Linked DNA regions of Marinoscillum sp. 108. Each later gene encodes a partner of the first gene's protein in a complex. Links are inferred from orthologs where the notes say so. Each region holds a gene or a part of one and is shown in the gene's direction. Other genes may lie near its edges.

Evidence for each region.
Region 2: the proteins of GV030_RS19300 (region 1) and uvrB are in contact, whole or in part, in a crystal structure (PDB 7EGT), measured with the Thermus thermophilus proteins. The link is inferred for Marinoscillum sp. 108 from one-to-one orthologs. Residues at the interface, in WP_096412145.1 of Thermus thermophilus: His654, Arg656, Phe657, Gln666, Asp668, Glu669, Lys680, Arg681, Leu682, Ser683, Lys685, Tyr686, Ala687; in WP_096411307.1 of Thermus thermophilus: Glu23, Leu25, Arg26, Asp27, Gly28, Glu29, Arg30, Phe31, Arg55, Glu326, Asp327, Phe328, Glu379, Ser382, Gln383, His398, Gly400, Arg401.

The regions. Positions count from the first base shown.
Region 1 is NZ_LR734817.1:428,847-437,138, forward strand. What follows is about bases 3,009-5,972. They hold GV030_RS19300 (ATP-dependent helicase), read left to right. Parts: upstream 3,009-3,335; coding sequence 3,336-5,609; downstream 5,610-5,972. Other genes in these bases: GV030_RS19295 (hypothetical protein), read left to right, coding at 3,054-3,248; GV030_RS19305 (n-acetylglutamate synthase), read left to right, coding at 5,599-5,940. Outside these bases: GV030_RS19275 (PD40 domain-containing protein), read left to right, coding at 1-706; GV030_RS19280 (DUF1761 domain-containing protein), read right to left, coding at 748-1,146; GV030_RS19285 (hypothetical protein), read right to left, coding at 1,263-1,688; GV030_RS19290 (hypothetical protein), read right to left, coding at 1,775-2,572; GV030_RS19310 (hypothetical protein), read right to left, coding at 6,017-7,753; GV030_RS19315 (glycosyltransferase family 2 protein), read right to left, coding at 7,894-8,292. UniProt on the Escherichia coli protein: A helicase with DNA-dependent ATPase activity. Unwinds DNA duplexes with 3'-5' polarity. Translocates on single-stranded DNA with 3'-5' polarity. Initiates unwinding more efficiently from a nicked substrate than double-stranded DNA.
Region 2 is NZ_LR734808.1:3,625,145-3,630,944, forward strand. Bases 73-3,061 are described here. They hold uvrB (excinuclease ABC subunit UvrB), read left to right. Parts: upstream 73-550; coding sequence 551-2,572; downstream 2,573-3,061. Other genes in these bases: GV030_RS14740 (shikimate dehydrogenase), read left to right, coding at 73-544; GV030_RS14750 (VOC family protein), read left to right, coding at 2,648-3,061. Also shown: more of GV030_RS14740, read left to right, coding at 1-72; more of GV030_RS14750, read left to right, coding at 3,062-3,709; GV030_RS14755 (hypothetical protein), read right to left, coding at 3,716-5,260; GV030_RS14760 (2-isopropylmalate synthase), read left to right, coding at 5,463-5,800. UniProt on the Escherichia coli protein: The UvrABC repair system catalyzes the recognition and processing of DNA lesions. A damage recognition complex composed of 2 UvrA and 2 UvrB subunits scans DNA for abnormalities.

The DNA.
Region 1 (8,292 bases):
CCACAGGATGTATTTTCTTTATGAAATGGATGCTTTCGGACAGAATGTGCGCAAAGTATCTGACCAAAGGCTCAACGATAGCTGGCTCAGCTCCAGAAAAAATGGTTCAGAACTGATCGTGGATCCCAGAGTACCTGGAGACAGTGCTTTTCACATCATTGACCTGAATGGAAAACTGGTATTCAAACTATACACTAACCTGGCCTATTACAACGACCCCTTCTTTTCGCCGGATGGCAGTGAAGTGGTCTTTCGTGGGGCTACAAAAAAATTCAAGAAGGAAAGTGGTTATCTGGATGAACTCTATATCATCGGGGCAAATGGAAGCGGCCTGAAAAAAATCACTGAGTACCCTAAGAATGACACCCTATCCGAGTGGTATCAATATCATGCCGGACCGCCCTTCTGGGAGCCAACTCGCAACATCATTACTTACAATTCTGTGCAGGACGGCTACAGCAGCCTCTTCATGACAGACCCTACCGGCAAAGAGCCCAAAAGAATCACCCCGGACACACTGTATGCAGCATGGCATGCCTGGTCTCCTGACGGGCAATGGATCACCTTTGATGGATACCCACGGGAATATGAAGGTGACAGGGATTTTGACATCTACCTGATGGAATACGAGACCGGCAACATCAGCAGGCTAACCTCAGACTCTACCTATCAACAAGGGCCGGTCTTTGTGAGGGTGAAGGAATAAAAGACAAGGCCTTGAACCAATGGAGTTCAAGGCCCCATTCCCTACCTCCAGGCAGTCAGGATCACACCCATCAATGTGAAGGTGATCACGAAATAGAAGGAGTTGATAAACCACAGCTTGAAGGAGCTTCTGGAAAACAGCGCATTCACCCCCATGGCCAGAGCCACCCAACCAAAGCCTGTCAGAAAGCCGTACAAAGCCCCTTCGCTCACGCTGGCTTCTCCGATGAACATCGCCAGGTTTATCGCCATAATCAACTCGAGCACAAAGGCTATCCCGTAGATTTTAACCATATTGGCTTCTTTGAGCTCTTCTTCGGTGAAGCCCATCTCGTCCATCCAGGTCTGCCCGAAAAGTGGGCCATACCAGATGCCGCCCACTACAAAAGTCATAACTGCTGATGCGATCACCGCCAGCCAGTTCAATGATGAAATATCCATAATTTCTAAGGTTAGTTGATGGAGAAATATAGCTATTCTATGTGAAAAAATTGAACTCTTTCATCACCGGTATTGTGAAGCCATAGGCCTGGCCTTTCCTGAAATACCTTACCTATTCAATCCTCCAATGGAACCGCCCGCTCGTACTCCTGCTCCCTGATGAGATAGGTAAAGTAGTGTTCCGGGTCTTCCGCATAGGACAGGTCATCGAGAATGTTTCCCGAGTGAGGACTCCAATATCCCCTTCCGGGGTTGAATACATGGTAAGTTACCATAGCACTATCGAAGATAATCCGCATTGAATCAGTTCGGATACCCTCATTTATGCCCAAAGGCTTACCTTCGAAAGTACCGATTTCAAAAAGAACACTTTCGCCACCATACCCGATCTCCACGGTTTCCTTAGATCTTCCGTACTTGAAATACTCCAAAGAGACATGATGATCAGTGATATTACGGATTTCGAAGGTCTGTACGTAGTTCTCCAACCTGTGGCAGGATGTGAGCAAAACAATTGAGAGCAATAATAAAAACACCTTCATATCTAATTGCAGTTTACTCCTGAATTGCTCTATTATTCGTTTTTTCAAACATAACTGACCCTGGTATAAAAACAAAATCAGACGGATCACCATTCCCTTACTGCCTTCCAGTCCACTTCGAATTTCCTGTTCACTTCTTCCAATAGAGCAGGATCAATCAATGGCTCCTCACCTACCCATCTGTCGGGAAGAAGGGCAGCACCATACAGCACCAGATGATAAAATGCCCAAACGGGCCGGTACAGGAGCCAGTGTTTCCACTTATGCTGATAATTGACCGGAACACGGCGTACCACTTTTCTGCAAAACGTGCGCAGTACTTTGAGCTGCTTTTCACTGAAAGAAGGATGAATGATCTTGTCCGTCACCTGGGGCGCAGGTACGCCCATAAAGCCTGCCAATGAGTTCAGAAATGCCTCCGGATTCGTTTTTAAATCGTCGTAAAACAACACCAAGGGCGGATCTATGCAGCATTCTGAGATCACCCGCAGCATTGGGGCATAGCACAGGTCTTTTTGTTTCCAGTACCCGGCATCATTTTCCAAATCCAAAAACGCTTCAAAACTTCCAAACCACCCGTTCTTCACATGTCGCTTGTACTGTGAAGCGATCCAGTCGGCATGCCGCCGCAGAAGGATAATCACCCGCGCCTGCGGATAGGTACTGGTGAACCAGCGCACCTCCTCTTCCAGCTGACGATCAAACTCCCGGGAAACCAGAACCTTCTCTGCACTTAGCCTGGGTATGATCGCCTTGGACTTACGGTAACTGTGGGTGGAAATATAATGCACACCCTGCAGTCGGGGGAAAACCGCCTGCTGTAGGTAAGTGGAGGCTACCTTACCCAACCCGACATGAAAGTAAATCTCCTGCTCAGTGTCCATCTAGCGAAATTAAGGTTTTGGTGCCAACTGACTTTTCTTCATTTTCCCAGATCAAGCAGAATTCCCGTGGGGAGATTGCAATAAAGGTGGATGGTGAGGTAGTGATCTGAAACCTTATACACCTCAATCTAATTGATTGGCTACTTACCCTTCATTTTCTTTGCTTGCCCCGGGCCGCGTAGGCAAAGAAAACAATTCGTTGATCCACATAAAGGCACCAACCTGGTCGGTCGCACGCAAAAAATCATTTTGACTTAACGAACTAGGTCTTTTTTAGAACTTTTGGAGTCAAAATGATTCACACTTGTCCCGGCCGGGCAAGGCTTGGATGCCCTGCCCGCCTTTACGCCCCTACTTTTCTGAATTCAAAGTGGATTAATTCAGTGTTGCAAAATATAGTTATATAGTGATACCCCCATAAATATTGTTTGATCCATTTTTCCAGCCACTCTTTGAGTAATGTTGCCGTAATATTTGAATAATGTTTTATTATTTTAGCCGATCACTCCATGTGGGTGCCCCATACATTTTGAAAAATTTGGATTCTACTACCGAAAACCTTGTGAGGAAGGGCAAAAATAACTGGAAAAATATCATTCTGATGATCGAGATCGGGCTGGTGATTGGGTTTCTGGCCATCGTAGTTCTCAACTACTTTTTCAGGTTTCTCCTCTGATCCTTCATACAGTTAATCACCAAAAAAGGATGCGTCATTTTTCACTTTCCAACCCCGAAGTTTGAGGGTTTAAATTAGATTTGCCGAATGGCAAGTGAAGTGCAGGCAGACTATCTCAACGAGCTCAATCCCCCCCAACGAGAAGGCGTAGTAAACACAGAAGGACCCACCATGCTGATAGCAGGCGCAGGATCGGGCAAAACGCGTGTACTCACCTATCGGATCGCGCACCTTATCCAGCATCACCATGTAGAGCCCTTTAGCATCATGGCGCTTACCTTTACCAACAAGGCCGCTAAGGAAATGCGCGAGCGTATTGAAAAAATCGTGGGCAATGAAGCGAGAAACCTCTACATGGGCACTTTTCACTCGGTGTTTGCCCGTATTCTTCGGTCTGAAGCTTCCAGACTTGGTTTTCCCAGCAACTTTACCATCTACGACACTGACGACTCCAAGACACTCATTCGGCAGATCGTAAAACAGATGAAACTGGACGACAAGCTCTACAAGGCCAATGTAGTGCTCAACAGGATCTCAGCAGCCAAAAACCGACTGGTTTCGTGGCAGGATTACCTCAACAACCCCATCTATGCACAGGATGACGCGGACAATATGCGCCCTGAAATGGGGAAACTCTATCAGACCTACGTGATGCGCTGCTTCAGCGCAGACGCCATGGATTTTGATGATTTGCTCTTCAATACCAATGTGCTTTTTCAGGAGCATCCGGATGTACTGAACAAATACCAGCAGCGATTCAAATACCTGCTCATCGACGAGTTTCAGGATACCAACATCTCTCAGTACCTCATCGCCAAAAGACTGGCCGCAGTGCGTCAAAATATTGCGGTGGTGGGAGATGACGCCCAAAGTATCTATGCTTTTCGTGGAGCAGACATACAAAACATCCTCAACTTTGAGCGGGACTACCCGGACCTTAAAGTCATTAAGCTGGAGCAAAACTACCGCTCCACGAAGACCATTGTCAATGCAGCAAATTCGGTCATCAATAAAAACACTGCCCAGCTGCAAAAGAATGTGTGGACGGACAACGACGAAGGTGACCTGATCGAACTGATCAAAGCCACGTCCGACAATGAAGAGGGTAAGCTCATCGCGTCAGCCATTTTTGAAACCAAAATGCAAACCCAGTCGAGCAACGCCGAGTTTGCCATTTTGTACCGAACCAACAGCCAGTCCAGGGCCATGGAGGAAGCCCTCCGCAGAAACAACCTCAAGTACAGGGTAGTCGGCGGGCTGTCATTTTACCAAAGAAAAGAAATCAAGGACCTGATCGCCTACCTGCGGTTTATCGTGAACCCCAATGACGAGCAGGCCGTGCGGCGAAGCATCAACCTACCCAAAAGAGGGATAGGGCCAGGCACCATCGAAAAGCTGGTGGTAGTGGCCTCAGAGGAAAACCAGCCCCTCTGGAATGTCATGGAAAATGCCAAGAGCTATCTGGGCGGACGCGGTGGCAATCAGGTAGATGAGTACGTCACATTGATCAAGAGTTTCAGACTCACTGCGGAGAAAAAAGACGCCTACGACACAGCGGCTCTGGTAGCCAAAAACTCAGGTTTACTAAAGGAACTCTATGCGGACAAGACCATAGAGGGGATGAGCCGATACGAAAACGTACAGGAATTGCTCAACGCCATCAAGGAATTTACGGACGACAAAGAGCGCGAAGACAAAAGTCTGAGTGCTTTCCTGCAGGAGGTCACCCTGCTCACAGACGAGGACCGAAGTGACTCTAATGAAGAAGCTGTCACCCTCATGACCATTCACATGGCCAAAGGGCTGGAGTTTAATCACGTGTATATCGTGGGTATGGAAGAAGACCTCTTCCCCTCACAGATGATGCTGAGCAGCCGCGCCGACCTGGAGGAGGAACGCCGATTGTTTTATGTGGCCATCACCAGAGCCAAAAAGAAGCTCACCCTGAGTTACGCCCTCAACAGATATCGCTTTGGGAGGCTGAAAAATTGTGAGCCAAGTAGATTTCTGGAGGAAATAGACCCCCGGTTCATCAAAGTCAACAAGAAATTTGGAAGCAGGGCTGCACTGTCCAGCGCGGAGAGCTATGTCACCAAAAACTTTGTGAATAACCTGAAAAAGGACCAGAACAACCGAAAGTTTGCCTCGGCTCCTAAACACAAGCCCAGTCCGGATTTTCAGCCCAGCGACACGAGTGGCCTGCACGAAGGGATGCGAGTGGAGCACGCCAAATTTGGCTTTGGCAAAGTGACCGTCATAGATGCTGAGGGGGCCAATAAAAAAGCAAAAGTGGAATTTGATACCGCGGGAGAGAAGACATTATTATTGAGTTTTGCAAAATTGAGAATCATTGAAGATTAATTATCACAAGAAACGTTTTAAGGCCGTAACCAATAGTGAACACGGCGAAGTAGACCCACAAACCATCTTTCATTACTCACAGGAAGGTGACGTACTATGGGCAGTCTATCAGGGCAGCAGCATCAAACTGGGCACCATCACGGGCCTGGTGAAAACGGACGGCTCGCTGGAGTTTGCCTATCAGCATGTGAATACTGAGGGTGATATTCGCAGTGGGAAGTGTATCTCCTGGCCTGAAATACTGGAAGATGGCCGCATCCAGCTTCATGAAGCCTGGCAGTGGAATGATGGCGGAGAAAAGGGCGAATCAGTGATAGAAGAGATTGCCTAAGTATCTCCGGCCTGAAAACTAAAAAAGGACACGGATCACTCCGTGCCCTTCACACAAAACAGCTTTTGTTATTCTACTACTCAGCTATTAATACTCTGATACCGTAGCTCTGAGGGTCGTTCGGGGGATCCGCATTCCAGTCGTTAAAAGAATGCGACCCATCGGTCTCATAATTCAAGCGGTATTCACCTTTTGGAAGCCTGAGATTCTCCACGACCATTCGGTTCTTGCGGGCACCCCCTGCGTGATCCGTGTCGTAGTAGTCCATTTCCCAAACCACCTCGCCGGTGTTCATGTTTTTGATCCAGCCGTAGTCGTACATCCGGTTGTCGGAGCCTTCGCCTATGGCCATTATGGTTACCTTGGTATCTTTATCCAGGACAAAAATCTTTTTCAGATAGGCATTATCACTGGGCATTAAGAGCTCAGCAATCAGGTTCTTGGTCACAAAGTCCTCTACCTCAAAAGTCGTTACCAGCCCTACTTCGTTATCATTAGTGGCCCAGAGGGTCATTCCCCACCGATCTTCTTCATGCGGGCTGGCTGCATTCCATGAGTTGTATGCATGAGATCCGTCCGTGGTGTAATAGGCGATGTAGTCACCCTTATCAAGCGTCAGCACATCCTCAAACCTTCGGTTTTTGCTGGCGCCTCCGGCATGCTCCGTTTTATATCCACGCATTTTCCATACGGTCTTTCGGGTATTGGCATCCACAATCCACCCATAGTCAGCCATGTCATCATAGCTGGAACTCTCACCCAGGCAAAGCACCCGCACATCCATGTCTTTGCTAAGGGAAAAGCCTTTAGAGACCAGGGCATGATTGCGCACCTTCACCAACTCCGCTACGGGTTGCATAGATTTAGGAGCCTTAAACGTGGCAAAGTTTTTACGATCAGCTTCTGTGGCCGGAAAAAGCGCCACTCCCCAAAACTGAGGATCGTCTGGCGGCAGAGCATTCCATTTCTCAAAAGAGTGAGAATCATCCGTGCGGTAGCTCACGATATAGCTCCCTGCTGGCAAGGTGATCTGCTCATCTACCCTGAGGTTTTTATCTGCTCCACCTGCAAAGTCTGTGTTTTTATAATTCATCTCGAAGACCCGCTCTCTGGAGGCTGCGTTGTAGATCCATACATAGTCAAAGATCTCGTCCTTGCGGCCCTCGCCTAAAGCATAAATACGAATATCTGTAGAAGCTGTGAGTGTAAAACCTTGCTCAAAGCGCTCTTTGTTTTCAGCTTTCAAAAAATAAACCGGAGCTTTTTTCACCTTCGCATCAAAGAGTGCATCCACACTCACTGATGATACCCCGGAACCACTTACAGAGATCATCAAATCGTCCTGCAGGCTTCTTCTGAACTTCTCCTTATCTCTGGAGTCAAAAATTTCATCCACCAGGGCATCAAAACTATCGATGGTCCAGTCGCTCATGGTGAAGTTGTTGCCCCACCCACGAGTATCATACGCTCCCGTAAAATAGAGCTCGTAGTTACCCGGCTTCAATGGCAACTCCACTGAGAAGTCATACACCCCATCACTCTTGCGAAACTCATGGTCCTTCATCTCGTCAAACAAATGCCAAACCACCTCGCGGGTGTCAGCGTCCAAAATCCAGCCATAGTACAAGAGCAACCTATAATCATCTCTGAATACGCCACCAGAACCACTAATTTTCACAGTTGCATTCTTAGATAGGTTAAATGCTTTGATCTCAAGATTTTCAGGATTTACATCGTCGATGGTCACGGTCTGCGCATGGAGGTTTCCGAGGAGCCCAAACATGACACCAACCAGGATAGCTAAGTATTTCATAGGTTATTGTTTTGTGATATGAGCACATCGTGCCAATTTTTGTGCCGTAAGCAAAAAAATGCCCTACAGAGCCATAGGAGAAGATTCCCTATTGCAAAGAGTGACCGAATACGGTCAATACTGTCCTTTTCTGATACACCCTAAAACCTTGATCGGACCAATGCGATCACAGCCTCGCCCATCACCCTCGGGCTTCGCAAAACATATAAACCGGCCCCCAGTGCTTTAAACCATTGGCCCGCCTTCAGCAAAAAATAAGCCTCGAGTAAATGCAGATAAGCCTTTTCAAAAGGACCTCTGAGCCAACCAGATCGCTCCAGCTTTTGGATAAAAGTCAGCTGACGAACAACCAGCGGGGGCTCCTGTTCATGTATGCGATACCTGCCACCCACCACATCCGTTGAATGGAAAGTCACTCCTTCGTTCCGCATATGCATGAGCAAATACCTGTCCTCCCCATAGGTGAGGTCTTCAGGAAATCTGTGCTGCTGAAAAGTGCCCTTTCGGAAAACCATCGAATGTATGGCAGGGCAATAGAT
Region 2 (5,800 bases), on another replicon or contig:
TATACGTCGGTTTCTGGATCGGCTGGATAGCAGTGCCCATAAAGTGGAGGCAGTGAATGTGGTCAAGAAGGAGGGAAACAAATTAGTCGGCTACAACAGTGATTTTTTTGGATTCAGACAGTCCATGATTAATTATTTTCAGGGTAACGTGACCTGTGAGAAAGCATTGATTTTGGGCGGTGGCGGTGCTTCCAAAGCTGTAGAAGCCGCTTTTTTGGATTTAGGTATTAAGTACATGGTCGTTTCCAGGGATAAGCACAGAGGTGATCTGGTGTACCAGGATCTGAAAGACGACCCCACTTACGTTTCAAAGGTGGACATGATTGTTAATACCACGCCACTAGGCATGCATCCCAATCTGGAGAGCAAACCTGATATTCCTTATGATGTCATTCGGGCCGAACAATACTTGTATGATCTCGTTTATAACCCGGAAGAAACGGCATTTATGAAGGAGGGAAGACGCAGGGGAGCGCGCACCAAAAATGGATTGGAAATGCTGTATGTACAGGCCGATCGAGCCTGGGAAATTTGGAATTCCTAAATCTACATGGATTTTAAGATCAGTTCAGAATATGTGCCTACCGGCGACCAGCCCAAGGCTATTGCTCAGCTTACAGAAGGAATCAACAATGGAGAAGGTGCTCAGACCCTACTGGGGGTAACGGGCTCCGGAAAAACCTTCACGGTGGCCAATGTCATCGAGCAGGTACAGAAGCCTACACTGGTGCTTTGCCATAATAAGACCCTGGCAGCCCAGCTGTATGGGGAGTTCAAAAGTTTCTTCCCGGACAACTCCGTAGAATACTTCATTTCCTACTACGACTATTACCAGCCGGAGGCATTTTTGCCTACCACCAACCTCTACATAGAAAAAGACCTTTCTATTAACGAGGAAATCGAAAAACTCAGACTTAGTGCTACATCTGCGCTCCTTTCAGGACGCAGGGATGTTATAGTGGTCGCTTCAGTTTCCTGTATTTATGGTATCGGCAACCCCGAGGAGTTTGGAAAAAACGTCATTAAGGTTCAGGAGGGGGATACCATTCCTAGAAACCAATTTTTATTCCAGCTGGTGGATATACTGTACAGCCGCACGGAGGTGGAGTTTAAAAGGGGCACCTTTCGGGTAAAAGGTGACACTGTGGACGTCTTCATTGCCTATGCAGATTTTGCTTATCGCTTTATTTTTTGGGGCGATGATGTGGAATCTATTCAGCGGATAGACCCTCAGACGGGCGAGAAGCTTTCAGAAGAGCGCATAGTGAGCATATTCCCGGCCAACCTTTTTGTTACAGGAAAAGAGTTGCTTCAGGTGGCCATCAGGGAGATTCAGGATGACATGGTAGCGCAGGTTCAGTTTTTCGAAGAGGAGCGTCGTTTTTTGGAAGCCAAACGTCTGAAAGAAAGAACCGAGTTTGACCTGGAGATGATCCGTGAGATCGGATACTGCTCCGGTGTGGAAAATTACTCGAGGTATTTTGACCGCCGTACAGCTGGCGCACGACCTTTCTGTTTATTGGATTACTTCCCGGATGACTACCTGATGATCGTGGACGAGAGCCATGTTACAATCCCTCAGATCAGGGGGATGTGGGGAGGTGATCGGAGTAGGAAGGTAAATCTGGTGGACTATGGTTTCAGACTGCCTTCTGCTTTGGACAACCGACCGCTTACTTTCAATGAATTTGAAAGCATGCTGAATCAGGTGGTGTTTGTGAGCGCTACTCCTAGTGAGTATGAGTTAATCAAGTCTGAAGGGATTATCGTGGAGCAGCTCATCAGGCCCACAGGACTTTTGGATCCTATCATTGAAGTGCGGCCCAGCGTGAATCAGATCGATGACTTGCTGGAGGAAATATGGCTGCGGGTGGAGCGAAAAGAGCGGGTGCTGGTGACCACACTTACCAAGCGAATGGCCGAGGAGCTGACGAAGTATATGAGCAATGCGGGCGTGAAGACCCGCTACATTCATTCAGAAGTGGATACACTGGATCGGGTGGAGATATTGCGTGAGCTGCGTCTGGGGGTTTTTGATGTACTTGTGGGGGTAAATCTGCTCAGGGAAGGACTCGACTTGCCTGAGGTTTCCCTGGTCACTATCATTGATGCCGATAAAGAAGGGTTTTTGAGGAATGAACGCTCTTTGGTTCAAACCATTGGTCGGGCTGCCAGGAATGAGAATGGGATGGTAATCATGTATGCAGATAAGATTACGGATTCCATGCAGAGATCCATCGACGAGACTAACAGGCGGCGAAGTATCCAGCAGGCCTACAACGAGGAACACGGAATAGTACCTAAAACCATCATTAAAAACAGGGAAGCCATCTTGGGGCAAACCTCTGCGGCGGATAAGAAGAAGGGCGCCAAGAAATATTATACAGGAGATGAAGTGGAGCTGACCGTGGCAGCGGACCCGGTAGTTGCATATATGAATAAGGACCAGTTGATAAAGCTGGCTTCAGATACCCGTAAGCAGATGGAGAAGGCAGCCAAGGATCTCGACTTTATGGAAGCTGCCAGACTTAGGGATGAGATGCTGGAGATCGAGAAAATGTTAAAAAAGTGACTCCAGCCATGAGAGGATTCCGCTCATCAAACCAACAAATTCTGTTATTTTAGCCACCTGAATTATTAAATCGATATGTACAAGCGCATCAATGGCATCCAGCACATCGGAGTAGGTGTATCCGACTCTGAGGTTTCACAAAAATGGTATCGGAAATTCATAGGAATGGACATTCCTATTTTTGATGGAGTAGCTCCAGCTCCATTGATGGACGTGTACACAAAAAACGAAACTATTACCAAGCGAGCTACCATGATTTTGAATCTTCAGGGTGGATGCGCTATGGAAGTGGTCAATCCTACTTCATTTACTCCACGTCAGCCCGATTTTGAGACTCAGCTAGGTGATATTGGGATCTATATCAATCAGATAAAAGCATTTGATGTGGAGGCTGCCTATGCTCATTTTGAGAAACACGGAGCCATCCTGCGCTCGGGTATTGTGGACATGCCGGATGGAGGTAAGACTTTTTATGTAGAAGATCCCAATGGGTTGTTATTTCAGATTCTTCCAGGGCGCAACTTCTACACGAAGGGGCATCACATCACCGGTGGGCCAAATGGCTGTGTGATTGGTGTTTCAAACATTGACAATTCACTGAAGTTGTACGCCGATGTATTGGGGTATGATCAGGTTGTTTATGATGAAACTCGTGTTTTCGATGATTTCAAGTCACTTCCTGGGGGCGAGAAATCTTTCCGAAGAATCCGGCTAACACAATCCAATCCTCCCGGCGGAGGTTTTGCCAAAGTGTCTGCTGATACTTACATCGAATTGATTCAGGCTCAGGACTATCAGCCGAGAAAAATTTATAAAGGTCGAATCTGGGGAGATATTGGCTTTGTCCATGTTGGGTTGGATGTTCGTGGAATGAAGGCGCTGGGTGAAGAGCTGGCCACAAAGGGCTTTGGGTTTACCTGCGATACCCGGGATACCCTGGATATGGGTGGAACCACCCGTGTGCACTGTACATACATAGATGATCCGGATGGCGTGCTGATAGAAATGATCGAGGTGTATAAAATTCCGATCATCGAAAAGCTGGGTGTATTCCTGAATGTAGAGAAGCGTGATCCTTTGAAGCCTCTGCCAGATTTCATGCTGAAGGCGCTGAAATTTAGCAGAATAAAGGACTGATACGGCTTAGCTGATCTGACCCATAGCTTTCTCTTTGATGATTTCTCCTACAGGACGATTTTCAATTTTGCTTTCCAGCCAGGAGATGATGTCAAAATAGACGAACGCCCGCTTGTCATATTTGCTTTGAGCCAAATTAAGCAGCTGATTTCTGAGCTCGACAAACCCCTGGATCAGTTCCTTTTGGGTGGTCTCTCTGCTCAGGCTTTTCAGGAAAGCCAGGATATACTGCTGAAATGAATGCAGATCGTGTTTTTTGAGTAGAAAACGATAAGTAGATCGAATGTAGTAATCGATCACGTCGCGGTTTCCCAGCTCATAGTGGGTGATGAGGTTGACGATTCTGGCAAAGGAGTGCACGTCCTGACGAATGTCTTCATCTTCTGAATTGATGATTCGGTTCAGCCATTTGAGGGCCTTCCGGTAGTTGGCGTTTCCAAAATAAAGACAGGCAATTTTGTAGAAAAGCACCAGCTCGGAGTGTTTGTCCAGCATACCGATATACCCTTCCAGCCTCTTTTCTATCCGTTGTAGGAGATTGACCCCACGCTGAAAATCACCTACCATGAAGTAGCCGTTGAACTGGTGAGCATAGCTGTACTTAAAGAGCCTTATTTGCAGATTTTCATTCAGTTTTACTAAACGGTGGTTGGCAAGCTCCCTGAGTCTTCGGTGAGTTTCCTGAAATTCTTCATGTTTCTGTAGTCTTGCCTGTGCATTCAGCAGGTGGTTGAGTCCTTTTAAGTACATTTCAAAATAATAGGCAGAGGTGGGCGGGTAATCAAACAGGCTGACCCATTTTTTGGCATACTCAAAAACCTCATCAAAATCCTGAATAAAACTATAGTAGCTGAGTTGAATGTCATACCAGAGGAGCCGTTCTCGAAAGGAAAACTCCGACTGATTCCATTCTGGAATTTGGGAGGAGAAGATGTTGCTGATCCTGTCATGGTCCTCTTTGTTTCTGATGTATCCTGTTTTTAGATAGATCGCGCTTAGTTCCACAGAGAGGTTGGTGAGCTGGTTGACCCTGGTTATTTTTTCATTAATGTCATTGGATTCGGCAACCACCTGACTTACGCGTTTTTGATTGCCTTTGCCTATCGAGTAGGGGAGCAGATTTTTCTCCCACTTGAGGACCTCCAGCTGGAGCTCCAGGTTATCACTTTTCTTGATTACTTTCTTGGCTTTCTGTAGGAGCTGCATGCTTTGCTGGTACAGGCTTCTGTCAAAGAGAATCTGGATATAGTCGATCTGCTCACGAATGTTAATGTCCTCGTTGGAGGAGGCAGTGTATTCTTTCAGGCTTTGGAGGATTTTCTTGTATAGATGCGCCTTCAGGTTACTGAACTGGCGTGGGTTGATCCATTCATTTTGCCGAATGATAAGATCTTCATCAAATGCTTCCATTTTGTCCAGGGCATCGAATAACATCAGGTATTTCGCATCGTCCTGATTTTGACCTTTGTTGCGGACTTTGAAGTAGCGCTTTTCATTTTTGCGCATGGATCGGATAAGGGTGAACAAGTGATCTGATCGCTCTTTAGGCATAGTAATTAAAAATACGTTTTATATGCAATTTAGGCTGATTTGATCTGAATTGGTATAATAGAAATCGTAATTAAAAATTTATTTGATTTTTGGCTTCACCAGTTCCCCTATACTTTCGGGGAGTTAAATCAATGTGTGAATGCACGGCCAGCGGAGGAAACCTTTCCTCAAAGCATCTTGAGGCCTTTTTAAATAAGATATCATGAGTGATAAAGTATATGTGTTTGATACTACCCTGAGAGATGGCGAGCAGGTCCCTGGTTGTCAGTTGTCCACTCCCGAGAAAATTGAAGTGGCGAAGGAGTTGGAGATCCTGGGTGTGGATATCATAGAGGCGGGCTTTCCGATTTCCAGCCCCATGGATTTTAACTCGGTCATCGAGATTTCCAAGGCCGTTTCTGATCCTATTATTTGTGCACTCACACGCTCTGTAGAGAAAGATATAGACTTTGCGGCTGACGCCTTGAAATACGCCAAGCGTAAAAGAATACACACAGGTATAGGCTCTTCCGATTACCATATCAAATACAAATTTAAGAG